Regions from separate parts of the Azotobacter salinestris genome, predicted to be linked through region 1. Evidence: predicted binding sites of a transcription regulator. Region 1 holds the regulator's gene; the other holds the start of a gene.
The links. The regulator LexA, encoded in region 1, represses DNA repair genes until DNA is damaged. The targets are predictions, from matches to a motif close to CTGTNTNNNNANACAG.
Positions count from the first base shown of each region.

Region 1 (16,144 bases):
ATGCCGTGCACAAGACCGACAAGGTGCGCGCCTGGCTTGTCGCGCACCCGCGTTATCACGTGCATTTCACCCCGACGTCCGCGTCATGGCTGAATCTGGTGGAGCGCTTTTTCTCGATGCTCACCCAGAAGTGGATAAAGCGCCAGGCCCATACCAGCGTGAAGGATCTCGAGCAGTCCATCGAGTATTACCTGGCGACCTACAACCAGAATCCAAGGCCCTTCCGCTGGCGTAAGGGAGCAGGTGAAATCCTGGCCTCTGTCGGCAGGGCTGCTCGAGCCTTGCAAATAAATAATGAAGCGAACTTGTGATTCACCACACTAGTGTGGTGAATCACAACTACTCAGGATAAGTCTTGTCTACCGCGGAGCTGGCAGAGTTTTTTCGGAGGGCATGCGATGAAAACAGGCCGCCCAGCCGTTCGGATCGAACTGACCGAACACGAGCATGCCGAACTCACCCGCCGCCGAGCCAGGCACAAGGGGCCTGCCGATATGCAGCTGCGCGCCGAGATCATTCTGTCCTGCGCTCGAGGCGAGTCCGGCTCTTCCATTGCTCGACGGCTCGGCATTACGGCGCAAACCGTTTCGAGGTGGCGCCTTCGCTTCGCCCGTTTGGGCCTGCAAGGCCTCAATGACGAGCCGCGCTCAGGCCGCCCACGCAGCATCAGTGATGAAAAGGTCCAGGAAGTGGTCGACCGGGTGCGGCAGACCCGGCCCGACGATGCCAGCCATTGGAGCTCGCGCCGGATGAGCAAGGCCACCCATATTTCACCGGCGAGCGTACAGCGTATCTGGCGAGCCTTCGGGCTCAAGCCTCACCTGGAGCACACCTTCAAGCTGTCCACCGATCCTGCCTTTGTCGACAAGGTGCAGGATATCGTAGGGCTCTACCTGAATCCGCCGGATAAAGCGCTGGTACTGTGCGTCGATGAGAAAAGCCAGATCCAGGCGCTCAATCGAACACAGCCGGGGCTGCCGCTGGAGCCTGGGTATCCGGCGACCCGTACCCATGATTATCAGCGCCATGGCACGACGTCCTTGTTTGCCGCCCTGGATGTGGCCACCGGCGAGGTGATCGGACGTCTCAAGCGCCGTCACCGCAGCGCAGAATTCCTGGAGTTTCTCAGGGCCATCGAGGAAACGGTCGAGAGCGACAAGGCCATACACCTGATCATGGATAACTATGCCGTGCACAAGACCGACAAGGTGCGCGCCTGGCTTGTCGCGCACCCGCGTTATCACGTGCATTTCACCCCGACGTCCGCGTCATGGCTGAATCTGGTGGAGCGCTTTTTCTCGATGCTCACCCAGAAGTGGATAAAGCGCCAGGCCCATACCAGCGTGAAGGATCTCGAGCAGTCCATCGAGTATTACCTGGCGACCTACAACCAGAATCCAAGGCCCTTCCGCTGGCGTAAGGGAGCAGGTGAAATCTTGGCCTCTGTCGACAGGGCTGCTCGAGCCTTGCAAAGAAATAATGAAGCGAACTTGTGATTCACCACACTAGTTAATCTGCATAAAAATTCTGCAATGCCTGCCGGAAACTGGCTAGAGGCAATCTTTCGCGCGTGCCACCCCTTGCCCAAAGGGGCGGGCAGGTGCTGAATGCACGCATGGCCTGTCGTCGGGCATTTCCCGGCGGAAAATGCCCGATGGCCGGCCCCGGTGCCGCACAACTATCCTGAAAACCGGCACTGGGCGAAGCTGCCTGCAGCATGCAAGGCTGCGGCGGCGGTTCGCGTGATTCGTGGTCGTCCCGACGCGGCCAGTTCAGCTTCTATTGGGAGAATCAGTCGATGATCTATAAAGGGAAAGCCATCAGGGTTCAGGCCCTCGGGGATGGCATCGCCGAGATGCAGTTCGACCTCGAGGGCGATTCCGTCAACAAGTTCAACCGCCTCACGCTGAACGAATTCCGTCAGGCCGTCGACGCGCTGTGGGCAGACGCCACGCTCAAGGGCGTGCTGGTCACCAGCGCCAAGGGCATGTTCATCGTCGGCGCCGACGTCACCGAATTCCTCGAACTGTTCCGTGCCCCCGAGGAGGAACTGCGCGGCTGGTGTCTGGAGATCAACCGGATCTTCTCGGACTTCGAGGACCTGCCGGTACCGACCGTGGTCGCGATCAACGGCATGGCCCTCGGCGGCGGCTTCGAGATGTGCCTGGCCTGCGACTTCCGGGTGATGGCCGAGTCGGCCAGGGTAGGGCTGCCGGAGGTCAAGCTGGGGATCAACCCGGGCTTCGGCGGCACCGTGCGCCTGCCGCGGCTGATTGGCAGCGACAACGCCATCGAGTGGATCGCCGCCGGCAAGGAAAACGGCGCCGCCGAGGCGCTCAAGGTCGGCGCGGTGGATGCCGTGGTCGCCGACGACAGGCTGCGCGAGGCGGCCCTCGACCTGGTGAAGCGGGCGGCCGCCGGCGAGCTGGACTTCCAGAGCCGCCGCCAGCCCAAGCTGGAGCCGCTCAAGCTCGGCAACATCGAGCAGATGATGGCCTTCGAGAGCGCCAAGGCCTACGTGGCTGCCCAGGCCGGCCCGCACTACCCGGCGCCCTTGGCCGCGGTGAAGACCATCCAGAAGGCCGCCAACTGCGCGCGCGAGGCGGCGCTGGAGATCGAGGTCGGCGGCTTCGTCAAGCTGGCCGCCACCACGGTGGCGCAGAGCCTGGTCGGGCTGTTCCTCAACGAGCAGGAGCTCAAGCGCAGGGCCAGGAAGTACGACAAGGACGCCCGCGAGGTGAAGCTGGCGGCGGTGCTCGGCGCCGGCATCATGGGCGGCGGCATCGCCTACCAGTCGGCCCTCAAGGGTACGCCGATCCTGATGAAGGACATCCGCGAGGAGTCCATCCGCCAGGGCTTGGCCGAAGCCGACAAGCAGCTTGCCAAGCGGGTGGAGAAGGGGCGCATGACCGTGCAGCAGATGGCCGAGGTGCTCAACGGCATCCGCCCGACCCTGTCCTATGGCGATTTCCGCCAGGTCGACCTGGTCATCGAGGCGGTGGTCGAGAAGCTCGAGGTCAAGCAGGCGGTGCTGGCCGAGGTCGAGGCCCAGGTGCCGGAGGATTCGGTGCTCACCTCCAACACCTCGACCATCTCCATCAGCCTGCTGGCCGAGTCGCTCAAGCATCCGCAGCGCTTCTGCGGCATGCACTTCTTCAACCCGGTGCCGCTGATGCCGCTGGTGGAGGTCATCCGCGGCCGGCAGACCGGCGAGCAGACCATCGCCACCACCGTCGCCTACGCGCGCAAGATGGGCAAGACCCCCATCGTGGTCAACGACTGCCCAGGGTTCCTGGTCAACCGCGTGCTCTTTCCCTACCTCTCCGGCTTCACCCGGCTTCTGGCCTCCGGCATCGACTTCCAGCGCATCGACCGGGTGATGGAAGCGTTCGGCTGGCCGATGGGGCCGGCCTATCTGCTCGACGTGGTGGGCATCGACACCGCGGTGCACGCGCGCAACGTGCTCGCCGAGGGCTATCCCGAGCGGATGAAGGAGCAGGGCGACACCGCCATCGACGTGCTGCTCGGGGCCGGACGTCTCGGCCAGAAGAGCGGCAGCGGCTTCTACGCCTACGAGCGCGACGGGAGTTCCAAACCGAAGAAGCTGGAGGATCCGCAGGTGGCCGAGCTGCTCCGCCCGCTGGTGCGCGAGACGCGCGAGCTGGACGACGAGGAGATCGTCAACCGGCTGATGCTGCCGCTGTGCCTGGAGACGGTGCGCTGCCTGGAGGAGGGCATCGTCGAGTCGGCCGCCGAGGCGGACATGGGCCTGATCTACGGCATCGGCTTCCCGCCCTTCCGCGGCGGTGCGCTGCGCTACATCGACGCCCTGGGTGTCGCCCGCTTCGTCGAGCTGGCCGACCGTCACGCCGAACTGGGCCCGCTGTACCAACCGACCGAAAAACTGCGCGAAATGGCCCGCCAGGGCCGGACGTTCTTTGCCTGAGGGGGCCGAGTCATGAGTCTGAATCCGAAAGACGCCGTCATCGTCGACTTCGCCCGTACCCCGATGGGCCGCTCCAAGGGCGGCATGCACCGCCATACCCGCGCCGAGAACCTCTCGGCGCACCTCATCACCCAGTTGCTGGCGCGCAACCCGCAGATCGATCCGGCGGAAGTCGAGGACGTGATCTGGGGCTGCGTCAACCAGACCCTGGAGCAGGGCTGGAACATCGCGCGCATGGCTTCGCTGCTGACACCGATCCCGCACAGCAGCGGCGCACAGACCGTCAACCGCCTCTGCGGCTCCTCGATGAGCGCGTTGCACACCGCGGTGCAGGCGATCCAGACCGGCAACGGCGAGGTGTTCGTGGTCGGCGGCGTCGAGCACATGGGGCATCTGCCGATGACTCACGGGGTCGACCCGAACCCGAAGCTGTCCCTGCAGGTGGCCAAGGCCGCCGGGATGATGGGGCTGACCGCCGAGATGCTGGCGATGATGCACGGCGTGAGCCGCGAGCAGCAGGACGCCTTCGCCCTGCGCTCGCACCAGCGGGCGCACCGCGCCACGGTCGAGGGCCACTTCGCCGAGGAGATAGTGCCCATCGAGGGCCATGACGAGCACGGCCTGCTGCGGGTCTTCGAGCAGGACGAGACGATCCGCCCGGACACCACCCTGGAGGGGCTGGCCAAGCTCAAGCCGGTGTTCAACCCGAAGAGCGGCACCGTCACCGCGGGCAGCTCCTCGCAGATCACCGACGGCGCCTCCTGCATGATCGTCATGTCCGGCCAGCGCGCCCGCGACCTGGGCCTCCAGCCGCTGGCCGTGGTGCGCGCCATGGCGGTGGTCGGCGTCGATCCGTCGATCATGGGCTACGGTCCGGTGCCGGCCACCCAGAAGGCGCTGGCGCGGGCCGGGCTGTCCATGGCCGACATCGACTTCGTCGAGCTCAACGAGGCCTTCGCCGCCCAGGCCATTCCGGTGCTCAAGGACCTCAAGCTGCTCGATCTGCTGGACGACAAGGTCAACCTGCACGGCGGCGCCATCGCCCTGGGCCATCCCTTCGGTTGCTCCGGGGTGCGGATTTCCGGCACCCTGCTGAACATCATGCGCCAGAGGGGCGGCACCCTGGGGCTGGCGACCATGTGCATCGGCCTCGGCCAAGGCATCGCTACCGTCTTCGAGCGCGTCTGAAATCGCTCGACAACCTCGCGACTGGGGCCCTGTGCCCCGGTTCCGCTTTCCCGCGTCTCTTCGGCGCATCCATCACCTAGAGAACGCCATGACTGTACAACCCGGGCTCTACCGGCATTACAAGGGGGCCGAATACCGCGTGCTCGGCGTGGTCCGGCATTCCGAGACCGAGGAGGAACTGGTGCTCTACCAGGCCCTGTACGGCGATTTCGGGCTCTGGGTCCGGCCGCTGGCCATGTTCACCGAAAGCGTCGAGGTTGACGGTCGTCAGATGCCGCGCTTTGCTTTGATTCGGGCGGACGCCCCGGCTTTTCCGGCATAAGTACGGGCGTTCCGCCCTTGACCGCGTGTCGGCGGCCACTATATATAGCGCCGAGCTGGAGCCTTGCGGTCGGTTGAGTGAATCATTTTCGGCGTCCGAGGCCCCGATACTGCGTTGCCACTCCTCGCCATGGCCCGGCTATGGCCCCGTCACAGCGCCTTGTCTCGGAATTTCCCTCGGCCGAACCTGCATTCAAGCACCGGCCTGTCAGGCAGACGCTCCCCGCTTTCATCTTTCGAATTAGGAACACTCCGATCCATGGGTAAATCGCTGGTCATCGTGGAATCCCCGGCCAAGGCCAAGACCATCAACAAGTATCTGGGCAGCCAGTACGTGGTGAAGTCGAGCATCGGCCATATCCGTGACCTGCCCACCAGCGGCTCGGCCAGTACCGCCAAGGAGCCTGCCAAGCGGGCCAAGGGCACGGCCGAGGGGCCGGCGCTGTCGCCCAAGGAGAAGGCCAAGCGCCAGCTGTTCGCGCGCATGGGGGTCGATCCCGAGCACGGCTGGAAAGCCCATTACGAGATCCTGCCGGGCAAGGAGAAGGTGGTCGACGAGCTGCGCCGCCTGGCCCGGGAGGCCGACACCATCTACCTTGCCACCGACCTGGACCGCGAGGGGGAGGCCATCGCCTGGCACCTGCGCGAATCCATCGGCGGCGACGAGGAGCGCTACAAGCGCGTGGTGTTCAACGAGATCACCAAGAAGGCGATCCAGGAAGCCTTCGCCCAGCCGGGCGAGCTGGACATCAACCGGGTCAATGCGCAGCAGGCACGGCGCTTTCTCGACCGGGTGGTCGGCTACATGGTTTCGCCGCTGCTCTGGCAGAAGATCGCCCGCGGCCTGTCCGCCGGCCGCGTGCAGTCGGTGGCGGTGAAGCTGATCGTCGAGCGCGAGCGGGAGATCCGCGCCTTCATCCCGGAGGAGTTCTGGGAGGTCCATGCCGACCTGGGTACCGCCCGTGGCGACAAGGTGCGCTTCGAGGTGGCCAGGGAGAAGGGCGAAGCCTTCCGCCCGCTCAACGAGGCCCAGGCCATGGCCGCGCTGGAGAAGCTCAAGGCCTCCAGCTACAGGATCGTCAAGCGCGAGGACAAGCCGACCCGCAGCAAGCCCTCGGCGCCCTTCATCACCTCGACCCTGCAGCAGGCGGCGAGCAACCGCCTCGGCTTCTCGGTGAAGAAGACCATGATGATGGCCCAACGCCTGTACGAGGCCGGCTACATCACCTACATGCGGACCGACTCCACCAACCTTTCGGCCGACGCCCTGACCATGGCGCGCGGCTTCATCGAGGGCGAGTTCGGCGCGAAATACCTGCCGGCCCAGCCCAATGTCTACACCAGCAAGGAGGGCGCCCAGGAGGCCCACGAGGCGATCCGCCCCTCCGACGTCAACCTGCGGCCGAACCAGCTGTCGGGCATGGAGCGCGACGCCGAGCGGCTCTACGAGCTGATCTGGCGCCAGTTCGTCGCCTGCCAGATGCCGCCGGCCGAATACCTGTCGACCAACGTCAGCGTCCAGGCCGGCGATTTCGAGCTGCGCGCCAAGGGCCGCATCCTCAAGTTCGACGGCTACACCCGCGTGCTGCCACAGCAGGCCAAGCCCGGCGAGGATGACGTGCTGCCGGACATGGCCGAGGGCGAGGGCCTCGATCTGCTCGGGCTCGACCCCAGCCAGCACTTCACCAAGCCCCCGGCGCGCTTTAGCGAGGCCAGCCTGGTCAAGGAAATGGAAAAGCGCGGGATCGGCCGGCCGTCCACCTACGCGGCGATCATCTCGACCATCCAGGAGCGCGGCTACGTAACCCTGCAGAATCGCCGCTTCCATTCCGAGAAGATGGGCGAGATCGTCACCGAGCGGCTCGGCGAGAGCTTCGCCAACCTGATGGACTACGGCTTCACCGCCAGCATGGAGGAGCACCTGGACGACATCGCCCAGGGCGAGCGCGACTGGAAGAACCTGCTCGACGAGTTCTATGGCGATTTCAGGAAGAAGCTGGAGCTCGCCGAGTCCAGCGAGGCGGGCATGCGTGCCAACCAGCCGACCCTGACCGACATCCCCTGTCGCGAATGCGGCCGCCCGATGATGATCCGCACCGCCTCGACCGGCGTGTTCCTCGGTTGCTCGGGCTACAGCCTGCCGCCCAAGGAGCGCTGCAAGGCGACCATCAACCTGATCCCGGGCGACGAGATCGCCGCGGACGACGAGGGCGAGTCCGAGTCGCTGCTGCTGCGCCACAAGCGCCGCTGCCCGAAGTGCGGCACGGCGATGGACGCCTATCTGCTCGACGAACAGCATAAGCTGCACATCTGCGGCAACAACCCGGACTGCTCCGGCTACGAGATCGAGGAAGGCCAGTACCGCATCAAGGGCTACGAGGGACCCAGCCTGGAGTGCGACAAGTGCGGCAGCGAGATGCAGCTCAAGACCGGCCGTTTCGGCAAGTTCTTCGGCTGCACCAATGCCGCCTGCAAGAACACCCGCAAGCTGCTGAAGAGCGGCGAGCCGGCGCCGCCGAAGATGGATGCGGTGAAGATGCCGGAGCTGCGCTGCGAGAAGGTCGACGACGTCTATGTGCTGCGCGATGGCGCCTCCGGTCTGTTCCTCGCCGCCAGCCAGTTCCCGAAGAACCGCGAGACCCGTGCGCCGCTGGTCCTGGAGCTGCTTCCGCACCGTGACGAGATCGATCCGAAGTACCACTTCCTGCTGGAGGCCCCGCCCCGGGATCCGGAAGGCCGCCCGGCGGTGATCCGTTTCAGCCGCAAGACCAAGGAGCAGTACGTGCAGAGCGAGATCGAAGGCAAGCCCAGCGGCTGGCGCGCCTTCTATCAGGACGGCCGCTGGGTGGTCGAGGACAAGCGCTGATCCTTGCTATCTGCCGTGCTTTCCCGGCGGATGGGCTCTTGCCGTCGGGGGCAGCAGGTGCGGTTCGCACCGCGGGTCCATAATTGATTGCACTTTGACCCGTTATCCAGTGGCTGTCTCGAATCGGAGGGCGCCTGCATGGCCCACGAACTTTATACACGCACCAATCAGAAACTCTATTTCGCCGGCCTGGCGCTGGCCTCGCTGCGCCAGGCGGAGGAAAGCCGGGCGCTGAATGCCCAGGCGCAGGCCATGGCGGAGCGCGAGGCGGTGCTTTTTCACCTGTATGGTGCCCTGCTGGGGCTGTGCCATGAAATCGCTGGCTTCTATCGCCTGCCCGAGGCTGGCGCGCCGCAGGTCGAGCGCTTCCTGAACGCCGAGCTGCTGCGTGCGGCTCCCAGTCCGGAGCTGGCGGAGTTGGTGGAGCTGGCCAGCCAGCCGGAAACCTGGCTGGCCGAACTGCTGGGCCAATACGCCCGGCTGTTCCAGCCACCGCAGGCGCCGAAAAAGGCCAAGGTCGATCCACGACTGCCATTGATCGATGCGGTGAGCCTGGACGAGGAGGAGGCGACGCCGGCTCTGGACGCCGCACAGCTGGAGCAGTGGCGACAGTCGCTCAAGGAGCTGGCTCTGCGCTTTCGCGAGTCCCTGACCGAGTGCTGACGCGGCAGGGGAGGGGAAGCCATCCAGGGATGCCCAGGATCGACTGTTACATTACAATGTCCAGCCTTTTCCATGAGCAGAGCCCTATGCCTACGTCCTTTCTCGAAATTGTCGAACTGCCCGATGGGCGCATCGCCTTGCGTCGTGCCGATGACGAGGAAGAACTGGTCATCCTCGACTTTTCCGAAAGCGCGAAGAACTTTCTGCAGGGGCACCACATCGAGGTGGCCAAGGCCATGCTGAACGTGGGCGTGCAGCTGGCCGGACGTCTGGCCGAGGGCGACTTCGAAAGCGACGAGCTGCCGCGGGTGCTGCACTGAGACCGAATGCGCCCGTGAGCGCGGGCGATCGTGCGGCCGACTCCTTTTCGCCGCCTGCTGGTAGGCCTCAGCCCAGGCGGATGTTCAGGCTATGGGCTCGGCCGATCCGTGCAGCCTGACGCAGCCGATGCCTGATCGGCCGGCTCACCTGGCTCAGCCAACTGACCACCGTATGACTGCGCCCCAGGCGCAGGACTTCGCACGCCAGCTCGCTCGGCTCCTGCTCTCTTGAGGGGTGCAGCAGAAGAATCCGCTCGCGATTCAGGCCTGCCTCGCGCAGCCAGCCATGGCTCAGGTTGGCAGGGGGGGCTACCAGGGTCAGCCAGCGTCCGTCGTTGCCTTGGCTCAGCTCGCGCAGCATGGGGGCGAGCAGGAACAGGCATTGACCGGCATCGCCACGCAGGCTGAGTTCACTGAAGGGTTCCGTTTGTCTGGCCGGAGGCGATCCTGGCGTTTCCTCCCCATCGCGGCAGGACGGCCGGACCAGAGCCGCTTCGAACGACATCAACTGCGAATTCGGCGGCTGCGGGAGCTGCATGGTTCCTCCTAGCGGCGTATCACGCCGACACTCAATCCTTCGATGGTCAGATCCTGCTCGTTCAGGTCGATTTCGAGCGGGGCGAATTCAGGGTTCTCGGCGATCAGCCAGACCTTGTCCCCTTCGCGCTTGAAGCGCTTGACCGTGACCTCGTCGTTGAGGCGCGCCACCACGATCTGGCCGTTGCGTGCCTCGCGGCAGGTGTGCACGGCCAGCAGGTCGCCGTCGTAGATGCCGACATCCTTCATGCTCATGCCCTGCACCCGCAGCAGGTAGTCGGCGCGGGGATGGAAGAAGTCCGGATTGATCTGACAGGTTTCCTCGATGTGCTGCTGGGCGAGGATCGGTGCACCGGCCGCGACCCGGCCGACGACGGGCAGACTGGCCGGTTCGCTGTCGACTTCGCTGCCGGGAATGCGGATGCCGCGGGAGGCGCCCGGGGTCATTTCGATCGCGCCCTTGCGGGCCATCGCCTTGAGATGCTCTTCCGCCGCGTTGGGCGACTTGAAGCCGAGTTCCCTGGCGATTTCGGCCCGGGTCGGCGGATAGCCGTTCTCCTCCAGGCAGCGCTTGATGAAGGCGAGAATTTCGACTTGGCGAGGCGTCAGTTTGTACATGGAGGCTGCTCTGTCTTTTTATCCAGTCACTGGGATTATATACAGTGTCGTTTGACTGGCAACCTCTCGATTCAGGTTATGTGAAAACTGCTGCGCTCGACCATGCCGCATTGAAGTCGGGTCGGGTGCGGCGTCCCCGAGTGCTCATTTACAGTACGTGAACTGCGCTTCTTCGCCGGATCGACTCGCTGCGCCCGCCCTGCGGGCCGGCCTCCGGCTGTTACTCCGCCTCGCTGCGTTGCACCTTGCCGGGCCTTCGCTCGCCATGTTTTCACAGGGTCCGGATTGAGGCTTTGGCACTCCCGGCGCAGTCCGGTGCTCGAATTGAAATACAATGGCGGCTACAAACGACAGGGTCGTCACCCGGCGGAGGACGCATGCCCCACTCGGAAACAGTCGAGCGCATCCTGGAGGCTGCCGAGCTGCTGTTCGCGCAAAGGGGATTCGCCGAAACCTCGCTGCGGCTGATCACCAGCAGAGCTGATGTCAATCTGGCGGCGGTGAACTACCACTTCGGCTCGAAGAGTGCGCTCATCGAGGCGGTCTTCTCCCGGGTGCTCGGTCCCTTCTGTGCCGGTCTGGAGCGTGAGCTGGATCGCCGTCAGTCTGTAGGCATGAGCCTCGAGGAGCTTCTGGAGGTCACTATCGCACAGGTGCAGGCAGCGCGCCCGCGCAGCGGCATGGCCATCTTCATGCGTCTGCTCGGCCTGGCCCTGGGCCAGGGGCAGGAGCACCTGCGGCGCTATCTCGAGGACACCTACGGCAAGCTCTTCCGGCGCTACCTGCTGCTGCTGGAGGAGGCGGTGCCGGGGATTCCGCCGCTGGAGCTGTTCTGGCGCACCCATTTCATGCTCGGCGCAGCCACCTTCAGCCTATCGGGTATCGATACGCTGTGTGCTTCCGCCTCGGAGCGCTTTGAGGTGCAGACCTCCAGCGAGCAGGCATTGCGCCTGCTGGTGCCCTTTCTCGCCGCCGGCATGCGCGCCGGAAGTGCCATCGAGGATCCGCAATTGGTCAATGCCCGGCCCAGGCCGCGTGGCAAGGCGGTGCAGTCCTCCAGGAGCGCGGCTCGTCCCGTTCCGCCCGAGGCGGACGAGTAGCGGGGCGGTGGGCGGCAACGTCCCGATCGGCTAAGCTAGCGGCCCATGCGATTTCTCGATCTTCTTCATGTTTCCCTGGCGGATCAGGCGCTGTACGGTTTTGCCGACGGCCGCCTGCTCCTGCGCCTGGCGGTTTCCACCGCCCTCAACGGCCCCGGCGAGCAGTCCGGTTCCGGATGCACGCCGCGCGGACTGCATCAGGTGCGCGCCAGGATCGGCGAGGGGCTGCCGGCGGGAGCCGTGCTGCGCGGGCGGCGCTGGACCGGCGAAGTCTGGACGCCGGAGCTGCACGAAGCCTTTCCCGGCCGCGACTGGATCCTCACCCGGATCCTCTGGCTGAGCGGCTGCGAAATCGGGCGCAACCGGCTCGACGCGGTCGACACCTTCCGTCGCTACATCTATCTCCACGGCACGCCGGACAGCGAACCCATGGGAGTGCCGCGCTCCCACGGCTGTGTGCGCCTGCGCAATGCCGATCTGCTGGAGCTCTACCCGCGCGTCCCCCTGCACTGTCGCGTGCGGATCGAAGAAGCGCCGTGCCCCGATTGGGCGGCGGCCGATCTCACTTAAGGATTTTTCATGCAAGGCTCTTTGATGCTGGACATCGCCGGCACCTGGCTGACCGCCGAGGATCGCCATGTGCTGCGTCAGCCCGAGGTGGGCGGTCTGATTCTGTTCGCCCGCAATATCGAGCACCCGACCCAGGTCCGTGAGCTTTGCGCGGCGATCCGTGCCGTGCGTCCCGATCTGCTGCTCGCCGTCGATCAGGAGGGCGGCCGCGTGCAGCGCCTGCGCCAGGGCTTCGTTCGCCTGCCGGCGATGGGGTCGCTGGCCGGCCATGAGGCGGCCGAGCGGCTGGCCGAGGAATGTGGCTGGCTGATGGCCAGCGAGGTGCTGGCGGCAGGACTGGACTTCAGTTTCGCGCCGGTGCTGGATCTCGATTACGGGCGCAGCACGGTGATCGGTTCGCGCGGCTTCGCCGGCGATCCGAAGATGGTCGTCCGTCTGGCCGGGGCCTTCGTCCGCGGCATGCACGTCGCCGGCATGGCCGCCACCGGCAAGCATTTCCCCGGACATGGCTGGGCGGAAGCCGATTCCCATGTGGCCATTCCCACCGACGAACGCAGCCTCGAGGCGATCCGCAGCCAGGACCTGCTGCCCTTCCAGAAGCTCGGCGGGCAGTTGGAGGCGGTGATGCCGGCGCACGTCATCTATCCGCAGGTGGATGCGCAGCCGGCCGGCTTCTCCCGCCGCTGGCTGCAGGACATCCTGCGCGGCGAGCTGGGCTTCGACGGGGTGGTGTTCAGCGACGACCTGTCGATGGCTGGCGCCCATGTGGCCGGCGATGCGGCGGAACGGATCGAGGCGGCGCTCGCCGCCGGCTGCGACATGGGGCTGGTGTGCAACGACCGGGCGGCGGCCGAACTGGCCCTGTCCGCCCTGCAGCGCCTCGGCGTGCGACCGGCGCCGCGCCTGGCGCGGATGCGCCGGCGGGCCCTCCCGGGGATCGACTACAAGCAGAACCCACGCTGGCTGCGCGCGCTCGAGAGTCTGCGCCAGGCCCGGCTGATCGATTGAGGAGATGAAATGACGGTCCATGCGATCATAGGCGGTACCGGTCTGACCCAGCTGGAAGGATTGAGCATCCATCAGTCCCTGGCGCTGGAGACGCCCTATGGCGCCCCTTCGGCGGACATCCTGCGCGGCGAGTACGCCGGCCGCGAGGTGCTGTTCCTGGCTCGCCATGGCCACCCGCACCGCATCCCGCCGCATCGGGTCAACTACCGGGCCAACCTCTGGGCGTTGCGCCAGGCCGGCGCCACGACGATCCTGGCGGTCAATGCCGTCGGTGGCATCCATGCGGCGATGGGCACCGGGCACTTCTGCGTGCCGCACCAGATCATCGACTACACCTTCGACCGGAGACACACCTACTTCGAGGACGATCTCGACACCGTCACCCATGTGGATTTCAGCCATCCCTACGACGAGCCCCTGCGCCAGCAGCTGGTCGCGGCCCTGGCCGCCGAAGGCTGTGCCTTCAGCGGGCATGGGGTCTATGGCTGCACCCAGGGGCCGCGTCTGGAGACTGCCGCCGAGATCGCCCGCCTGGAGCGGGACGGCTGCGACATCGTCGGCATGACCGGCATGCCTGAGGCGGTACTGGCCCGCGAGCTGGAGCTGCCCTACGCCTGTCTGGCGCTGGTGGTGAATCCGGCGGCGGGCAAGAGTGCCGCCCTGATCACCATGGACGATATCGAGCGTGCCCTGGGCGCGGGCATGGGCAAGGCCAGGGCTGTGCTCGGGCGTGTGCTGGCAGCCTGAGCCGCGTTCGAGGCCTGAAAGCGAAAGGGACCGCTGCGGCGGTCCTTTTTCGTTCTGCGCAGGTCAGCGCGGGGTGATCAGGATCAGCAGGCCCAGGTTGCCGTGATCGAGAAAGGTGAGCTGGCCGGGGGAAACGCGACCCGTCTGCTTCAGGCGTTCGCTGCCGGCGAGAAAGCCGGTGTTGTCGAAGCGATTGATCCAGAATTCCGCCGCGACGTCCATGTAACGGCCCTGGGTCAGGCTCAGCGTGCCTTCGATGGGGTAGTGGCCGTGACGCTCCTTGCCATCGCTCAGGGCCATCCGGCTCGGTGCGCCGCCCAACTGCTGCTGCCAGGCCTTGTGCAGCAGTACCTTGTAGCCTTCGGTTTTCGATAGCTTGGCCGCCTGTTCTTCCAGGGTCGGGGTCCGGCGATTCGTATCGTTCAGGGTTTGTGCGCCAGTGGCCCAGTTCTCCGCCGGCGGCTGGCCGGCGAGCAGCAGATCGCCGGGCTGGCGGAACAGGATCAATTCGATCTGATACAGCCCCTCGGCAAACGCAGCGGGAGCGAGCAGGGCGAACAGCAGGGGAAGCAGGCGTAGCGCACGCATGGGGGTCTGTCCTTAAGCGGATGGCGGAGTCAGGCGCTCGAGCAGCGCCTCGAGGGTGTTGAAGCGTTCTTCCGGGCGCTCCATGGGGATCTGGAACTTGAGCAGGGTGGCGCCTTCGAATTTGTAGCGGTTCGGCTGGCTCTGGATCAGCTTGATCAGCACCAGGGGATCGACGCAGGTATGGGCGGCGAACTCGATGCGCCCGCCCTGGGGGCCGGCATCGATCTTGGCGATACCGAGCTGCTCCGCCTGCAGCTTGAGCTGCGTCAGGCGCATCAGGTGCTTGGTCGGCTCGGGCAGCAGGCCGAAGCGGTCGATCATTTCCACCTGCAGCTCCTTGAGTTCTTCCGCGTCGGCCGCCGAGGCGATGCGCTTGTAGAGGATCAGGCGGGCGTGCACGTCCGGCAGGTAGTCTTCGGGGATCAGCGCCGGAATCCGCAGGTTGATGTCCGGGCCGCCGCCCAGCGGCTGCTCCAGGTTCGGCTGCTCGCCCTTGCGGATGGCCTTGACCGCGCGCTCGAGCATTTCCATGTAGAGGGTGAAGCCGACTGCCTGGATCTGCCCGCTCTGGCCTTCGCCGAGCAGCTCGCCGGCGCCGCGGATCTCCAGGTCGTGGGTGGCCAGGACGAAGCCGGCGCCGAGGTCCTGGGCGCCGGCGATGGCCTCCAGGCGCTTCTGCGCGTCCTCGGTCATCTGCTTGCGCGGCGGGGTAAGCAGGTAGGCGTAGGCCTGGTGGTGGCTGCGGCCGACCCGGCCGCGCAGCTGGTGCAGCTGGGCCAGGCCGAACTTGTCGGCGCGCTCGATGACGATGGTGTTGGCGCTGGGCACGTCGATGCCGGTTTCGATGATGGTCGAGGCCACCAGCACGTTGAAGCGCTTGTGGTAGAAGTCGCTCATCACCTGTTCGAGTTCGCGTTCGCGCATCTGCCCGTGGCCGATGGCGATGCGCGCCTCGGGCACCAGTTCGGCCAGCTCGCGGGCGCACTTGTCGATGGTCTTCACCTCGTTGTGCAGGTAGTAGACCTGCCCACCGCGCAGTAGCTCGCGCAGCAGTGCCTCGCGGATCAGCGTGTTCTGCTGCTCCATGACGAAGGTGCGCACCGACAGCCGGCGTGCCGGCGGAGTGGCGATGATCGACAGGTCGCGCATGCCGGCGACGGCCATGTTCAGGGTGCGCGGGATCGGCGTGGCGGTCAGGGTGAGGATGTCCACCTCGCTGCGCAGGGCCTTGAGCTGCTCCTTCTGGCGCACGCCGAAGCGGTGCTCCTCGTCGATGATGACCAGGCCCAGGTTCTTGAACTCGACGTCGTCCTGCAGAAGCTTGTGGGTGCCGATGACGATGTCGATCTTGCCCTCGGCCAGCGCGGCGATGGCGCCTTCGACATCCTTGGCCGACTTGAAACGGCTCATCACCTCGACCTTCACCGGCCAGTCGGCGAAGCGGTCACGGAAGCTGTTGTAGTGCTGCTGGGCGAGCAGGGTAGTAGGCACCAGCACGGCGGCCTGCCGGCCGCTGTGCACGGCGATGAAGGCGGCACGCATGGCCACCTCGGTCTTGCCGAAGCCGACGTCGCCGCAGACCAGGCGGTCCATCGGCCTGGGCGCCAGCATGTCGGCGCGCACCGCGTCGATGGCCGCCTGCTGGTCGGGGGTTTCTTCGAAGGGGAAGCTG
Region 1 is NZ_CP045302.1:1,380,471-1,396,614, reverse strand. Features, by position in the region: gene GCU53_RS06560 (IS630 family transposase) at 1-311, shown strand, start outside; gene GCU53_RS06555 (IS630 family transposase) at 399-1,496, shown strand; gene fadB (fatty acid oxidation complex subunit alpha FadB) at 1,799-3,946, shown strand; gene fadA (acetyl-CoA C-acyltransferase FadA) at 3,959-5,134, shown strand; gene GCU53_RS06540 (DUF1653 domain-containing protein) at 5,223-5,456, shown strand; gene topA (type I DNA topoisomerase) at 5,715-8,321, shown strand; gene GCU53_RS06530 (DUF6586 family protein) at 8,460-8,984, shown strand; gene GCU53_RS06525 (hypothetical protein) at 9,071-9,304, shown strand; gene sulA (SOS-induced cell division inhibitor SulA) at 9,372-9,842, opposite strand; gene lexA (transcriptional repressor LexA) at 9,851-10,459, opposite strand; gene GCU53_RS06510 (TetR/AcrR family transcriptional regulator) at 10,837-11,559, shown strand; gene GCU53_RS06505 (L,D-transpeptidase) at 11,605-12,129, shown strand; gene nagZ (beta-N-acetylhexosaminidase) at 12,139-13,137, shown strand; gene GCU53_RS06495 (S-methyl-5'-thioinosine phosphorylase) at 13,147-13,884, shown strand; gene GCU53_RS06490 (CsiV family protein) at 13,948-14,472, opposite strand; gene mfd (transcription-repair coupling factor) at 14,485-16,144, opposite strand, start outside.

Region 2 (16,144 bases), 430 kb from region 1:
GGCCGCCGATGCCGACGTCGACCTCGTCGAAGACCAGGGTCGGCGTGCGCGAAGTCTGGGCGGTGATCACCTGGATCGCCAGGCTGATGCGCGACAGCTCGCCGCCCGAGGCGACCCTGGCCAGGGGTTTCAAGGGTTGGCCGGGGTTGGCGCTGACCAGGAATTCGGCCTGCTCGAGTCCGTGGGGATGAGGCTCGCTCGAGGTGGATGGGGATAGCTCGATGGCAAAGCGCCCGCCAGGCATGCCCAGGCGCTGCATCTGCTGCTCGACGGCCATGCCCAGGCGGGTAGCCGCCTGCCGTCGAAGCTCGCCGAGCTCCACGGCCTTTTCCTGATAATGCCGTTCGTAGGCTGCCAGCTCCTGTGCGAGTCGCTCGAGGGTTTCGTCGTCCGCGTTCAATCCGGACAGCTCATCCAGCAGCCGTTGCTGCAGGGGGATCAGCTCGTACGGCTGGATGCGGTGCTTGCGTGCCAGGCTGTAGATGGCATCGAGACGCTCCTCGATGCGTTGCTGGCGCTGCGGGTCGATGTCGAAGTGATCGAGAAAGCGGTTCAGCTCGCCGACGGCCTCCTCGACCTGGATCTGCGCGCTGGCCAGCAGGTTGATCGCCTCGCCGAGCGGGCCGGGTTGGGCCTGTAGGCCGGTCAGGCGCTGCAGGCTGGCGGTCAGGGCGGAGAGCACGTTGCCGGCATCGTTCTCGCTGCACAGGTCGATGACCTGGCGGCAGCTGCCGAGCAGATGCTCTGCATTGGTCTGGGCCTTGTGTTCCTGCTCCAGCTCTTCCAGCTCATGGTCGCCGAGGGCGAGGTTCTCCAACTCCTCCAACTGGTAGCTGAGCAGTTGCTGGCGGGCGCGCTGCTCGTCGCCGGCGCTGCTCAGTCTTTCCAGCTCCTGGCGGGTCTGTCGCCAGCGCTGTGCGGCCAGTCGTACCTGGCGGGCGAGGTCGCTGGCGCCGGCGTATTCGTCGAGCAGGCGCCTCTGAATGTCGTTCTTCAGCAGGGACTGGTGTTCGTGCTGGCTATGGACGTCGATCAGCAGTTCGCCGAGTGCCCTGAGGTCGCCCTGCGGGCAGGGTGTGCCGTTGATATAGGCGCGCGAGCGGCCTTCGGCGGTGATCACCCGGCGCAGGATGCACGGGCTTCCGCGCTCTAGGTCTCGCTCTGCGAGCCAGGTCTGTGCTTCGGGGATCGTCGTCAGATCGAAACTGGCGAGGATGTCAGCCTTGTCCGCACCGGGCCGCACGGCGCCGCTGTCGGCCCGATCGCCCAGGGCCAGGCCGAGGGCATCGAGCATGATCGACTTGCCGGCGCCGGTCTCGCCGGTGATGACGGTCATGCCCGCGTCCAGTTCGAGGTCCAGGTGTTCGACGATGGCGTAGTTGTGGATCGACAGGTGCACCAGCATGGCAAGGCTCCCGGGATGCGTTTTCTGTGCATATATACAGTAGTCGGTTTTGTGCCGACAACATGCCCGTGCGCGAAATGCGGATGGACTGCACAAGGCCTCTTGAAGCGCCGGATTGCATCCCCATATAGGGCGGCAGAAACACGAGCCGCGCCCGTGGCTGCTTTTTGTTTGAAAGGAGAGATGCATGGCTGACGAACAGAACCTCGATAACCAGGCACCGGAGACGCCGGCCGCCGAGGGTGTCCCTGCCGGCGAGGACCTGGTTGCTCGCGTGCAGGCGCTGGAAGAGCAGCTGGCTGCTGCCCAGGATCAGGCCTTGCGCGCCGCGGCGGAGCTGCAGAACGTGCGTCGGCGTGCCGAGCAGGATGTGGAGAAGGCACACAAGTTCGCTCTCGAGCGTTTTGCCCAGGATCTGCTGGGGGTGGTCGACAGTCTCGAGCGCGGTATCGAGCTGTCCGATCCGTCCGACGAGTCGATTCGACCGATGCGTGAAGGCATGGAGCTGACCCTGAAGATGTTCCATGACGTTCTCAAGCGCTATCAGCTCGAGCAGCTCGATCCACACGGTGAGCCCTTCAATCCCGAGCACCATCAGGCGATGGCCATGGAGGAAAGCGACAGCGCCGAGCCAGGCAGTGTGCTCAAGGTGTTCCAGAAGGGCTATCTGCTCAGCGGTCGCCTGCTGCGTCCGGCGATGGTGGTGGTCAGCAAGGCGCCGGTGCCTTCGAACGACGAGCAGGCTTGAAATGGGGCAGCCCGCCCCCATCTGTAGGGGCATGTATTTATCGGTTTTCGCGCCTGGCCTTTGCGGCACGGCGGCGAGCCAGTGGAACGATTAGCGCAGGGGCCTTTCGGTGGCCTGTTGAATCAAGTTTCGGAGAATGAACATGGGAAAAATCATCGGTATCGACCTGGGCACCACCAACTCCTGCGTGGCTGTGCTGGAGAACGGGACGGCCAAGGTCATCGAAAACGCGGAAGGTGCGCGCACCACACCGTCGATCATCGCCTACAGCAATGACGGCGAAACCCTGGTCGGTCAGTCGGCCAAGCGCCAGGCGGTGACCAACCCGCAGAACACCCTGTATGCGGTCAAGCGCCTGATCGGCCGCCGCTTCGAAGAAGATGTGGTGCAGAAGGACATCAAGCTGGTCCCGTACAAGATCGTCAAGGCCGACAACGGTGATGCCTGGGTCGAAGTGAAGGGCCAGAAGATGGCTCCGCCGCAGATCAGCGCCGAAGTGCTGAAGAAGATGAAGAAGACCGCCGAGGACTATCTCGGCGAGCCGGTCACCGAGGCGGTGATCACCGTGCCGGCCTACTTCAACGACAGCCAGCGTCAGGCCACCAAGGACGCCGGCCGCATCGCCGGTCTGGACGTCAAGCGCATCATCAACGAGCCGACTGCCGCAGCGCTGGCCTACGGCATGGACAAGGCCAAGGGCGATCACACCATCATCGTCTATGACTTGGGCGGCGGTACCTTCGACGTGTCGGTGATCGAAATCGCCGAGGTCGACGGCGAGCACCAGTTCGAGGTGCTGGCCACCAACGGCGACACCTTCCTGGGTGGTGAGGACTTCGACATCCGCCTGATCGACTACCTCGTCGACGAATTCAAGAAGGAGAGCGGCATCGACCTCAAGGGCGACCCGCTGGCCATGCAGCGCCTGAAGGAGGCCGCTGAGAAGGCCAAGATCGAGCTGTCCTCCAGCCAGCAGACCGACGTCAACCTGCCGTACATCACCGCCGATCAGACCGGTCCGAAGCACCTCAACGTCAAGGTGACCCGTGCCAAGCTGGAATCCCTGGTCGAGGAGTTGGTGCAGCGCACCATCGAGCCGTGCCGCATTGCCCTGAAGGACGCCGGCATTGACGTGAGCAAGATCGACGAGGTGATCCTGGTCGGCGGTCAGACCCGCATGCCGCTGGTGCAGCAGAAGGTTGCCGAGTTCTTCGGCAAGGAGCCGCGCAAGGACGTCAACCCGGACGAGGCCGTGGCCATGGGCGCCGCCATCCAGGGTGCGGTGCTGGCCGGTGACGTGAAGGACGTGCTGCTGCTCGACGTGTCTCCGCTGACCCTGGGCATCGAGACCCTGGGTGGCGTGATGACGCCGCTGATCGAGAAGAACACCACCATTCCGACCAAGAAGTCGCAGGTGTTCTCCACCGCGGATGACAACCAGAGCGCCGTGACCATTCACGTGCTGCAGGGCGAGCGCAAGCAGGCCGCGCAGAACAAGTCGCTGGGCCGTTTCGACCTGGCCGACATTCCGCCGGCACCGCGCGGCGTGCCACAGATCGAGGTCACCTTCGACATCGACGCCAACGGTATCCTGCACGTGTCCGCCAAGGACAAGGCCACCGGCAAGCATCAGTCCATCGTGATCAAGGCCAACTCCGGCCTGTCCGAGGATGAGATCCAGCAGATGGTGCGTGACGCCGAGGCCAATGCCGAGGAAGACCGCAAGTTCGAGGAGCTGGTTTCCGCGCGTAACCAGGGCGATCAGCTGGTACATGCCACCCGCAAGATGATCTCCGAGGCAGGTGACAAGGTCGGCGCGGACGAGAAGGTTGGCATCGAAAAAGCGATCGCTGATCTGGAGGCGGCGCTCAAGGGCGACGACAAGTCCCGGATCGAGTCCCAGATGAACGCTCTGTCCCAGGCCACCACTCCGCTGGCGCAGAAGATGTATGCCGAGCAGGCCGAGTCCGGCGAGGCGGCTGCCCAAGGCGGCGAGAAGGCCAAGGCCTCGGCGGACGACGTGGTGGACGCCGAGTTCGAAGAGGTCAAGGACAGCAAGGGCAACAAGTAAGCAGCACGCTTGCTTTCGTCCCGGCCCGTCGCCTGCGGGGGGCCTGAACCGCCACGCGGGGGCTTGCTCCCGCGTCGGCGTGTCTGGGGCAGACGAATCCGGAGTTCATGAGATTTATGGCGAAGCGTGACTATTACGAGGTGCTGGGGGTCGAGCGGGGGGCTGACGAAGCGGAGCTGAAGAAGGCTTACCGCCGTCTGGCGATGAAGTACCACCCTGATCGCAATCCCGACAACAAGTCGGCCGAGGAGAAGTTCAAGGAGGTCAACGAGGCCTACGAGGTGCTCTCCGATTCAGGCAAGCGGATGGCCTACGACCAGTACGGTCATGCCGGGGTCGATCAGAGCATGGGGGGAGGCGCCGGTTTCGGTGCCGGTGGAGCCAACTTCTCCGATATCTTCGGTGACGTGTTCAGCGATTTCTTCGGGGGCGGACGCGGCGGTGCCCGTGGCGGGCCGCAGCGCGGCAGCGATCTGCGCTACACCCTTGAGCTCAACCTGGAGGAGGCGGTCCGCGGCACCACGGTGACCATCCGCGTGCCGACCCTGGTGCACTGCAAGACCTGCGATGGCAGCGGTGCGAAGAAGGGCACCACGCCGGTCACCTGTACGACCTGCGGCGGCATCGGTCAGGTGCGCATGCAGCAGGGCTTCTTCTCGGTGCAGCAGACCTGCCCGCGCTGCCACGGCAGCGGCAAGATGATTGCCGATCCCTGTCCGGACTGTCATGGCCAGGGGCGTGTGGAGGAGCACAAGACTCTGTCGGTGAAGGTGCCGGCCGGGGTCGACAGCGGCGATCGCATCCGTCTGGCCGGCGAGGGCGAGGCCGGTACCCTGGGCGGACCGCCCGGCGATCTCTATGTGGTGGTCAGTGTCCGCGAACACCCGATCTTCCAGCGCGACGGCAAGCACCTGTACTGTGAGGTGCCGATCAGCTTCGCCGATGCGGCGCTCGGCGGCGAGTTGGAGGTGCCGACCCTTGATGGCCGGGTCAAGCTGAAGATCCCGGAGGGCACCCAGACCAGCAAGCTGTTCCGTCTGCGCGGCAAGGGGGTGGCGCCGGTACGCGGCGGCGCGGCTGGCGACCTGATGTGCCGGGTGGTGGTGGAAACGCCGGTCAATCTGAGCAAGCGCCAGCGCGAACTGCTCGAGGAGTTCCGCGGCAGTTTGCAGGGCAACAGCAGCCATTCGCCCAGGGCCAGCGGCTGGTTCGAGGGCGTGAAGCGCTTTTTCGACGATTTGTAACTCCTGGCTGCGGGCTGGCGGCAAATTCGATGAGGCTGCCGCCGGCCTGCAGGTTTGGGCTTGTAGCTTGAGGCTGATGTTATGCGACGTATTGCAGTGATGGGCGCCGCCGGGCGCATGGGCAAGGCCTTGATCGAGGCGGTGCGGCAAGCCCCGGGAGCCTGCCTGGCGGCGGCCGTCGGGCGGCCGGACAGCACCCTGGTGGGGGGGGATGCTGGCGAGCTGGCCGGTCTGGGGCGGATCGGCGTGCCCTTGTCGGGCGATCTGACCGCGGTGCTGGACGAGTTCGATGTGCTGATCGATTTCACCCATCCGACCGTGACCCTGAAGAACCTGGAAATCTGCCGCCAGGCCGGCAAGGCCATGGTGATCGGTACCACCGGCTTTTCGGCCGACGAGCGGCAATTGCTGAGCGAGGCGGCCCGGGAGATTCCGATCGTCTTTGCCGCCAACTTCAGCGTCGGTGTCAACCTGTGTCTGAAGTTGCTGGATACTGCGGCGCGGGTCTTGGGCGACGAGGTCGATATCGAAATCATCGAAGCCCATCATCGGCACAAGGTCGATGCACCGTCCGGCACCGCCCTGCGTATGGGAGAGGTGGTGGCCAGCGCCTTGGGGCGCGACCTGCAGAAGGTGGCGGTATACGGCCGCGAAGGTCAGACCGGGGCCCGGGCGCGGGAAACCATCGGCTTCGCCACGGTGCGTGCCGGCGATATCGTCGGCGATCACACGGTCCTGTTCGCCGCTGAGGGGGAGCGGGTCGAGATCACCCACAAGGCGTCCAGCCGCATGACCTTCGCCAAGGGAGCGGTACGCGCCGCGCTCTGGCTGGAGGAACGCAGCCCGGCACTGTACGACATGCAGGACGTGCTCGCGCTGCGTTGACGTTGAAAAGACTGAGTGGAATGGTGGGTTGCTGGACCGGAAAAGCCTTTTCCTGTACCCTAGGATTCCAATGTGTCTACTAAAAGCACGCAGACAATTTGAAAAAGAGCGGGATGATGTGTTTACACGTCATTCCGCTTTTTTACAACCTGCGTATGCCCTTCAGGCTTGATTTACGGAGGTCTTCTTGACTAAGCCAGCCATTCTCGCCCTTGCTGATGGCAGCATCTTTCGTGGCGAATCCATCGGCGCTGATGGACAGACCATCGGCGAGGTGGTGTTCAACACTGCCATGACCGGCTATCAGGAAATCCTCACCGATCCTTCGTATGCGCAGCAGATCGTCACCCTGACCTATCCGCACATCGGCAACACCGGCACTACGCCGGAAGATGCCGAATCCGATCGCGTGTGGGCGGCCGGCCTGATCATCCGCGATCTGCCGCTGCTGGCCAGCAACTGGCGCAGCAAGCAGTCGCTGCCGGACTACCTCAAAGAAAACGGCTGCGTGGCCATCGCCGACATCGATACCCGCCGCCTGACCCGCATCCTGCGCGAGAAGGGCTCGCAGAGCGGCTGCATCCTGGTGGGTGACGACGCCACCGAGGAAAGAGCCCTGGAACTGGCGCGCAGCTTCCCCGGCCTCAAGGGCATGGACCTGGCCAAGGTGGTCAGCTGCACCGAGCCCTACGAATGGCGCTCCAGCGTCTGGGAGCTGGCGACCGACAACCACCCGGAAATTCCGGCCGGCAAGCTGCCCTACCATGTGGTGGCCTACGACTTCGGCGTCAAGCTGAACATTCTGCGCATGCTGGTGGCGCGCGGTTGCCGCCTCACCGTGGTGCCGGCACAGACCTCGGCCCGCGAGGTGTTGGCGCTGAATCCGGACGGTGTGTTCCTGTCCAACGGCCCGGGCGATCCCGAGCCGTGCGACTATGCGGTCCAGGCGATCAAGGAAATCCTCGAGACCGATATTCCGGTATTCGGCATCTGCCTCGGTCATCAGTTGCTGGCCCTGGCCTCGGGGGCCAAGACCGTGAAGATGGGCCATGGCCATCACGGCGCCAACCACCCGGTACAGGACCTCGACACCGGCGCCGTGATGATCACCAGCCAGAACCATGGCTTCGCCGTGGAGGAGAGCACGCTGCCGGCCAATCTGCGGGCGATCCATAAATCGCTGTTCGACGGCACCCTGCAGGGTATCGAGCGCACCGACAAGGCGGCCTTCAGCTTCCAGGGCCACCCGGAAGCCAGCCCGGGCCCGCATGATGTGGCGCCGCTGTTCGACCGCTTCATCGCCGAGATGGCCAAGCGTCGCTGAGCCTGCCGACAGATCAACGGATTCGTGTGAGAGACCATGCCAAAACGTACAGATATTAAAAGCATCCTGATCCTCGGCGCCGGCCCCATCGTCATCGGTCAGGCCTGCGAGTTCGACTACTCGGGCGCCCAGGCGTGCAAGGCGCTGAAGGAAGAAGGCTTTCGCGTCATTCTGGTGAATTCCAACCCGGCCACCATCATGACCGACCCGGCCATGGCCGACGCCACCTACATCGAGCCGATCAAGTGGCAGACCGTGGCCAAGATCATCGAGAAGGAGCGTCCCGACGCCCTGCTGCCGACCATGGGCGGCCAGACCGCGCTGAACTGCGCCCTGGCGCTGGAAAAGCACGGCGTGCTGGCCAAGTTCGGCGTCGAAATGATCGGCGCCAATGCCGATACCATCGACAAGGCCGAGGACCGCTCGCGCTTCGACAAGGCCATGCGCTCCATCGGTCTGGAGTGCCCGCGCTCCGGCATCGCCCACAGCATGGACGAGGCCTATGGCGTGCTCGACAAGGTCGGCTTCCCCTGCATCATCCGTCCGTCCTTCACCATGGGCGGCACCGGTGGCGGCATCGCCTACAACCGCGAAGAGTTCGAGGAAATCTGCACCCGGGGTCTCGACCTTTCGCCAACCAGCGAGCTCTTGATCGACGAGTCGCTGATCGGCTGGAAGGAGTACGAGATGGAAGTGGTCCGCGACAAGAAGGACAACTGCATCATCGTCTGCTCGATCGAGAACTTCGATCCGATGGGCGTGCATACCGGCGACTCGATCACCGTGGCTCCGGCGCAGACCCTGACCGACAAGGAATACCAGATCATGCGCAATGCATCGCTTGCGGTGCTGCGCGAGATCGGCGTGGAAACCGGCGGCTCCAACGTGCAGTTCGGCATCAATCCGGTCGACGGCCGCATGGTGGTGATCGAGATGAACCCGCGCGTGTCGCGCTCCTCGGCACTGGCCTCCAAGGCCACCGGCTTCCCGATCGCCAAGATCGCCGCCAAGCTGGCGGTGGGCTATACCCTCGACGAGCTGTCCAACGACATCACCGGCGGCCGTACTCCCGCTTCCTTCGAGCCAGCCATCGACTATGTGGTCACCAAGGTGCCTCGCTTCGCCTTCGAGAAGTTTCCCAAGGCCGACGCCCGCCTGACCACCCAGATGAAGTCCGTGGGCGAGGTCATGGCTATCGGGCGCACCTTCCAGGAGTCGGTGCAGAAGGCCCTGCGCGGCCTCGAGGTGGGCGTCAGCGGATTCGATCCCAAGCTGGATCTGGGCAATCCGGAGGCCGAGAGCATTCTCCGGCGCGAGCTGACTGTGCCGGGTGCCGAGCGCATCTGGTATGTGGCTGACGCTTTCCGCGCCGGCAAGAGCGTCGATGATGTCTTCGCATTGACCAAGATCGATCCCTGGTTCCTGGTGCAGATCGAGGATCTGGTCAAGGAAGAGGAGCAGGTCAAGACGCTCGGTCTCTCCAGCATCGATCGCAACCTGATGTGGAAGCTCAAGCGCAAGGGGTTTTCCGACGCCCGCCTGGCCAAGCTGCTCGGCGTGACCGAGAAGAACCTGCGCAGCCACCGGCAGAAGCTCAAGGTGCAGCCGGTGTACAAGCGTGTCGATACCTGCGCCGCCGAGTTCGCCACCGACACCGCCTACATGTACTCGACCTACGAGGAAGAGTGCGAGGCCAATCCGTCGTCCCGCGACAAGATCATGGTCATCGGCGGCGGTCCGAACCGCATCGGCCAGGGCATCGAGTTCGATTACTGCTGCGTGCATGCTGCGCTGGCCATGCGCGAGGACGGTTACGAGACCATCATGGTCAACTGCAACCCGGAAACCGTCTCCACCGACTACGACACTTCCGACCGCCTGTATTTCGAGCCGGTGACCCTGGAGGATGTGCTGGAGATCGTCCGTGTCGAGCAGCCCAAGGGCGTCATCGTGCAGTACGGCGGCCAGACTCCGCTGAAGATCTGTCGTGCCCTGGAAGAGGCTGGCGTGCCGATCATCGGTACCAGCCCGGACGCCATCGACCGCGCCGAGGACCGCGAGCGCTTCCAGCACATGGTCGAGCGCCTCAGCCTGCGCCAGCCGCCGAACGCTACCGCCCGCAGCGAGGACGAGGCCATCGCCGCCTCGAAGGTGATCGGCTATCCGCTGGTGGTGCGTCCATCCTATGTGTTGGGCGGCCGAGCCATGGAGATCGTCTATGAGGAGGACGAGCTCAAGCGCTACATGCGCGAAGCCGTGCAGGTCTCCAACGACAGCCCGGTGCTGCTTGATCACTTCCTCAATTGCGCCATCGAGGTCGACGTCGATGCGGTCTGTGACGGCAAGGACGTGGTGATCGGCGCGATCATGCAGCACATCGAGCAGGCCGGCGTACACTCCGGCGATTCGGCCTGCTCGCTGCCGCCCTATTCGCTGCCGGCACGCATCCAGGACGATATTCGCGAGCAGGTCAAGAAAATGGCCCTGGAACTCGGCGTGGTCGGTCTGATGAACGTGCAGATGGCCGTGCAGGGAGAGGACATCTACGTGCTGGAAGTGAACCCGCGTGCCTCGCGCACCGTGCCCTTCGTTTCCAAGTGCATCGGCGAGTCCCTGGCCAAGGTTGCGGCCCGCGTGATGGCTGGCAAGACGCTCAGGGAAATCGGTTTTACCGAGGAAATCATTCCGCCGTTCTTCAGCGTCAAGGAGGCGGTGTTCCCGTTTGCCAAGTTCCCCGGCGTCGATCCCATTCTCGGCCCGGAAATGAAGTCCACCGGCGAAGTGATGGGAGTCGGCGACAGTTTTGCCGAGGCGTTTGCCAAGGCCCAACTGGGCGCCAGCGAGACCCTGCCGACCGGTGGCTGTGCCTTCATCAGCGTGCGAGAGGATGACAAGCCGTTCGTCGCTGACGTGGCGCGCAATCTGGTTGCCCTCGGCTTTGAAGTGGTGGCCACTGCCGGTACCGCTCGAATGATCGAGGCTGCCGGCCTGCCGGTCCGCCGGGTGAACAAGGTGACCGAGGGCCGCCCCCATGTGGTCGACATGATCAAGAATGACGAGGTCACCCTGATCATCAACACCACCGAGGGACGTCAGTCGATCGCCGACTCCTTCTCGATCCGTCGCAACGCTCTGCAGCACAAGATCTGCATCACCACCACCATCGCCGGTGGCCAGGCGATCTGTGAAGCGCTCAAGTTCGGTCCCGAGAAGACCGTGCGCCGTCTGCAGGATCTCCATGCAGGAATCAACGCATGACCAAATTTCCGATGACTGTCCAGGGCGCACGCGCCCTGGAGGAAGAACTCAAGCATCTGAAAACCGAGCTGCGTCCGCAGATCACCCAGGCGATCGCCGAGGCGCGCGAGTTGGGCGACCTCAAGGAGAACGCCGAATACCACGCTGCCCGGGAGCAGCAGGGCATGGTCGAGGCGCGGATACGCGATATCGAGGGACGTCTGCAGAATGCGCAGATCATCGATGTGACGACCATTCCCCATTCCGGGAAGGTGATTTTTGGCGTTACTGTGGAGATTGCCAACGTCGAGACCGACGAAACCGTGGTCTACCAGATCGTGGGTGACGATGAGGCCGACATCAAGCAGGGCAAGCTGTCGGTCAGCTCGCCCATCGCCCGTGCCCTGGTAGGCAAGGAGGAGGGCGACGTGGTGGTGGTTAAGACGCCAAGCGGTACCGTCGAATACGAAATCATTGAGGTCCGTCACATCTGAGTCGGAGCCCCTGTACCAAGGGGGCTTTCGAGCTGGCCTCTTGGGGATGCAGCGTCAGTCTGGTACTGGATGGCCACCCTTTCGGTATGCAAGCCGGAGGGGTGGCCCGCCCTTCACATCAAGCCTGAAGGAAGCGACTGATGTTCGAGAGGTTCTTGTTCGGCTTCGGGTTCTTGCGGTAGAGCAGGGCAACCTTGCCGATCACTTGGGCGAGTTCGCTTCCGGACGCCGCGCAGAGTTCGGCGATCACCGTCTGGCGATCTTCCCGCTCGGCGAGGTTGATCTTCACCTTGATCAATTCGTGATCGTTCAGGGCCCGCTCCAGCTCGGCCAGAACGCCTTCGGTCACGCCATTTTCGGCCACGATCAAAACAGGCTTCAGGTGATGGCCGATGGATTTGAAATGTTTCTTCTGCTCCTGAGTGAGCGCCATAATCTGACCCCTGCGTCCGATCTTGTTGAAAAGCGGCCTAGTCTACCCGAGCGACCCGGGGCCGCCCAGCCAAACGCGAGGTGCCCGTGGCCCGATCCAAGACTAGTCATCGTTGGTTGAAAGAGCATTTCGATGATCCCTATGTGAAGATGGCGCAAAGAGACGGCTACCGCTCGCGCGCCAGCTACAAATTGCTGGAGATTCAGGAAAGGGACCGCATTCTGCGGCCGGGTATGACCGTGGTCGATCTGGGGGCTGCGCCGGGCGGCTGGTCGCAGGTGACCAGTCGGGTCATTGGCGACCGGGGACGCCTGATCGCCTCGGATATCCTGTCAATGGACAGCATCCCGGATGTGACCTTCATTCAGGGGGACTTCACCGATGACGCGGTGTTTGCCCAACTCCTCGAGGCGATTGGCGAGCAACCGGTCGATCTTGTGATTTCCGACATGGCCCCCAATATGAGTGGGGTGAAGGCGGCTGATCAGCCGCGGGCCATGTACCTCTGCGAGCTGGCGCTGGATCTGGCCGGACGAGTTCTGCGGCCGGGAGGCGACTTTCTGATCAAGATCTTCCAGGGCGAAGGTTTCGACCAGTATCTGCGACAAGTGCGCGAAAGTTTCGACAAGGTGCAGATGCGCAAGCCACTTTCCTCACGTGACCGCTCTCGCGAACAATATCTGCTCGCGCGTGGCTTTCATGGAGCCTAGACTGCTGATGGACCATGCACGTGCCCGAGGGACTGGCACACAAAGGGTTACAGAGAGGCCTGCCGGGGTCGGGGGTTGTGTATTAAGTTAGGCGGGTAGCTGTACCGGCCGTCATACAGGGACTGGCTCCGTCCCAGAGGGTAGTTAATTGAACGACATGGCAAAGAACCTGATTCTGTGGTTGATCATCGCGGCCGTTCTGGTGACCGTGATGAACAACTTTACCAATCCGAGCGAGCCGCAGACGCTGAATTATTCGGACTTCATCCAGCAGGTCAAGGATGGCAAGGTCGAGCGCGTGACCGTGGATGGCTACATCATCACCGGCCAGCGGATAGACGGCGACAACTTCAAGACGATCCGTCCGGCGATCCAGGATGGCGGCCTGATAGGCGATCTGATCGACAACAATGTCCAGATCGAGGGCAAGCAGCCAGAGCAGCAGAGCATTTGGTCGCAGCTGCTGGTGGCCAGCTTCCCGATTCTGGTGATTATTGCCGTGTTCATGTTCTTCATGCGCCAGATGCAGGGTGGTGCGGGCGGCAAGGGCGGTCCGATGAGCTTTGGCAAGAGCAAGGCGCGTCTGCTCTCGGAGGATCAGGTCAAGACCACCTTTGCCGATGTCGCCGGCTGTGACGAGGCCAAGGAGGAGGTCAGCGAGCTGGTCGAGTTCCTCCGTGATCCGGGCAAGTTCCAGCGTCTCGGCGGACGCATTCCCCGCGGCGTGCTGATGGTCGGTCCGCCCGGCACCGGCAAGACGCTGCTGGCCAAGGCGATTGCCGGCGAGGCCAAGGTTCCGTTCTTCACCATCTCCGGTTCGGACTTCGTCGAGATGTTCGTCGGGGTTGGCGCCTCGCGCGTACGGGATATGTTCGATCAGGCGAAGAAGCATGCTCCCTGCATCATCTTCATCGACGAAATCGACGCCGTCGGTCGGCATCGTGGTGCCGGGCTCGGCGGTGGTCATGACGAGCGGGAGCAAACCCTCAACCAGTTGCTGGTGGAAATGGATGGCTTCGAGATGAACGATGGCATCATCGTCATCGCGGCGACCAACCGTCCCGATGTGCTCGATCCGGCACTGCTGCGTCCTGGTCGCTTCGATCGCCAGGTGGTGGTTGGCCTGCCGGATATCCGTGGTCGCGAGCAGATCCTCAAGGTGCACATGCGCAAGGTTCCGGTGAGCGAGGATGTCAATCCGGCAGTCATTGCCCGCGGTACTCCCGGCTTCTCCGGCGCCGACCTGGCTAACCTGGTAAACGAGGCTTCATTGTTCGCCGCGCGTGCCAACAAGCGCATCGTGGAGATGCGCGAGTTCGAGCTGGCCAAGGACAAGATCATGATGGGCGCCGAGCGCAAGACCATGGTCATGTCCGAGAAGGAAAAGCTCAATACGGCCTACCACGAGGCGGGGCACGCAATCGTTGGGCGGCTGGTGCCCGAGCACGATCCTGTCTACAAGGTATCGATCATTCCGCGTGGGCGTGCCTTGGGCGTGACCATGTTCCTACCGGAAGAAGATCGCTATAGCCTGTCCAAGCGGGCATTGGTCAGTCAGATCTGCTCATTGTTTGGCGGGCGTATTGCCGAGGAGATGACCCTGGGCTTCGAAGGGGTCACCACGGGGGCATCCAACGACATCATGCGCGCTACCCAGATTGCCCGGAACATGGTGACCAAGTGGGGGCTCTCGGAGAAGCTGGGACCGTTGATGTATGCGGAGGAGGAGGGGGAGGTGTTCCTTGGTCGCACCGCAGGGGCCCAGCACTCCAACGTCTCGGCGGAAACTGCCAGGCTGATCGATCAGGAAGTGCGCAGCGTCATCGATCAGTGCTATGCCACGGCTACCAGATTATTGAAGGATAACCGCGACAAGCTGGACATGATGGCAGAGGCATTGATGAAGTATGAAACCATCGATGCCGATCAGATCGACGACATCATGGCCGGGCGCACGGTTCGCGAGCCGAAGGACTGGCAGGGTGGTTCTGGTGCCTCCGGAACGCCGGCCTCCCATGGGGCCAGCCGGCCAGAGGCTCCAATCGGAGGGCCAGCTGGCGAACATTAAGGCTTGAAGATGACCTTGTTGTCCCCAACCCGGTTGCCTTGTGGCAACCGGGTTCTTGATTTATCGCATCCCCAGGTGATGGGGATTCTCAATGTGACGCCTGACTCTTTTTCGGACGGAGGGCGCTTCCGTGGGCTCGATGCGGCGTTGAGGCACGCACAGAGCATGGTTGCTGCCGGAGCTGCGCTGATCGATGTCGGGGGGGAATCGACCCGCCCCGGTGCTGCTGCAGTATCGGCAGACGAGGAACTGGATCGGGTCGCGCCTGTCGTCGAAGTCATTGCGGCCGAGCTGGATGTCATTATTTCGGTAGATACCTCGACTCCCCTGGTGATGCGCGAAGCTGCCCGGCTGGGCGCTGGTCTGATCAATGACGTTCGCGCGCTGCAGCGGGATGGTGCTCTGGAAGCGGCCGCAGAAACGAGGCTGCCTGTCTGTCTGATGCACATGTTGGGAGAGCCGGGCACCATGCAGCAGGATCCTCGGTATGAAGATTTGCTGGGTGAGGTGCGCGGCTTTCTGTTTGAGCGCATGCAGGCCTGTGCGGCGGCGGGAATTCCGGGCGAGCGCTTGCTGCTGGACCCGGGTTTTGGATTTGCCAAGACATTGCAGCACAACCTGCTGCTGTTCAGGCGTCTGGAAATACTGCACGAACTCGGTCGTCCACTATTGGTTGGCGTATCCCGTAAAAGCATGATCGGCCAAGTCCTGGGACGCGAGGTCGGTCAGCGCCTGAGCGGCAGCCTGGCCCTGGCAGCACTGGCAGTAGCCAAGGGGGCACGTATCGTGCGAGCGCACGACGTGGCGGAAACGGTCGAGGTGATACGAATGATCGATGCCGTGGAGACGGCAGAATAGGGGGAAGCATTGAGTAAAAAATATTTCGGCACCGATGGCATTCGTGGCCGGGTAGGCGAGTATCCCATTACGCCGGACTTCATGCTCAGGCTGGGCTGGGCTGCCGGCAAGGCCTTTCGTCGCCAAGGCATATGTCGCGTGCTGGTCGGCAAGGATACCCGCATATCCGGTTACATGTTCGAGTCGGTATTGGAGGCGGGGCTCTCTGCCGCTGGCGCCGATGTGCTGCTGCTCGGGCCCATGCCGACACCGGCTATCGCCTATCTGACGCGAACCTTCCATGCCGAGGCCGGCATTGTCATCAGCGCCTCGCACAATCCCCATTACGACAATGGCATCAAGTTCTTTTCCGGACAGGGGACCAAGTTGCCAGACGAGCTCGAGCTGGTCATTGAGGAGTTGCTCGATACTCCGATGACGGTGGTCGACTCGGCCCAGTTGGGCAAGGTTTCCCGGATCAACGATGCAGCTGGTCGCTACATCGAGTTCTGTAAGAGCAGTGTGCCGACCGGCACCAGCTTTGCCGGCCTCAAGATGGTCGTGGACTGCGCTCATGGAGCGACCTACAAGGTCGCCCCCAGTGTGTTCCGCGAGCTGGGGGCCGAGGTGGCAGTGCTGGCGGCCCAGCCCAACGGCCTGAATATAAATGACCGTTGCGGCTCCACCG
Region 2 is NZ_CP045302.1:1,809,254-1,825,397, reverse strand. Features, by position in the region: gene recN (DNA repair protein RecN) at 1-1,405, opposite strand, end outside; gene grpE (nucleotide exchange factor GrpE) at 1,593-2,153, shown strand; gene dnaK (molecular chaperone DnaK) at 2,296-4,224, shown strand; gene dnaJ (molecular chaperone DnaJ) at 4,341-5,468, shown strand; gene dapB (4-hydroxy-tetrahydrodipicolinate reductase) at 5,550-6,353, shown strand; gene carA (glutamine-hydrolyzing carbamoyl-phosphate synthase small subunit) at 6,541-7,677, shown strand; gene carB (carbamoyl-phosphate synthase large subunit) at 7,714-10,935, shown strand; gene greA (transcription elongation factor GreA) at 10,932-11,408, shown strand; gene yhbY (ribosome assembly RNA-binding protein YhbY) at 11,527-11,841, opposite strand; gene rlmE (23S rRNA (uridine(2552)-2'-O)-methyltransferase RlmE) at 11,928-12,551, shown strand; gene ftsH (ATP-dependent zinc metalloprotease FtsH) at 12,709-14,619, shown strand; gene folP (dihydropteroate synthase) at 14,629-15,477, shown strand; gene glmM (phosphoglucosamine mutase) at 15,487-16,144, shown strand, end outside.
Region 2: recN (DNA repair protein RecN) is a predicted target of LexA. The motif match lies at 1,430-1,445, and genes of this name have one in related genera.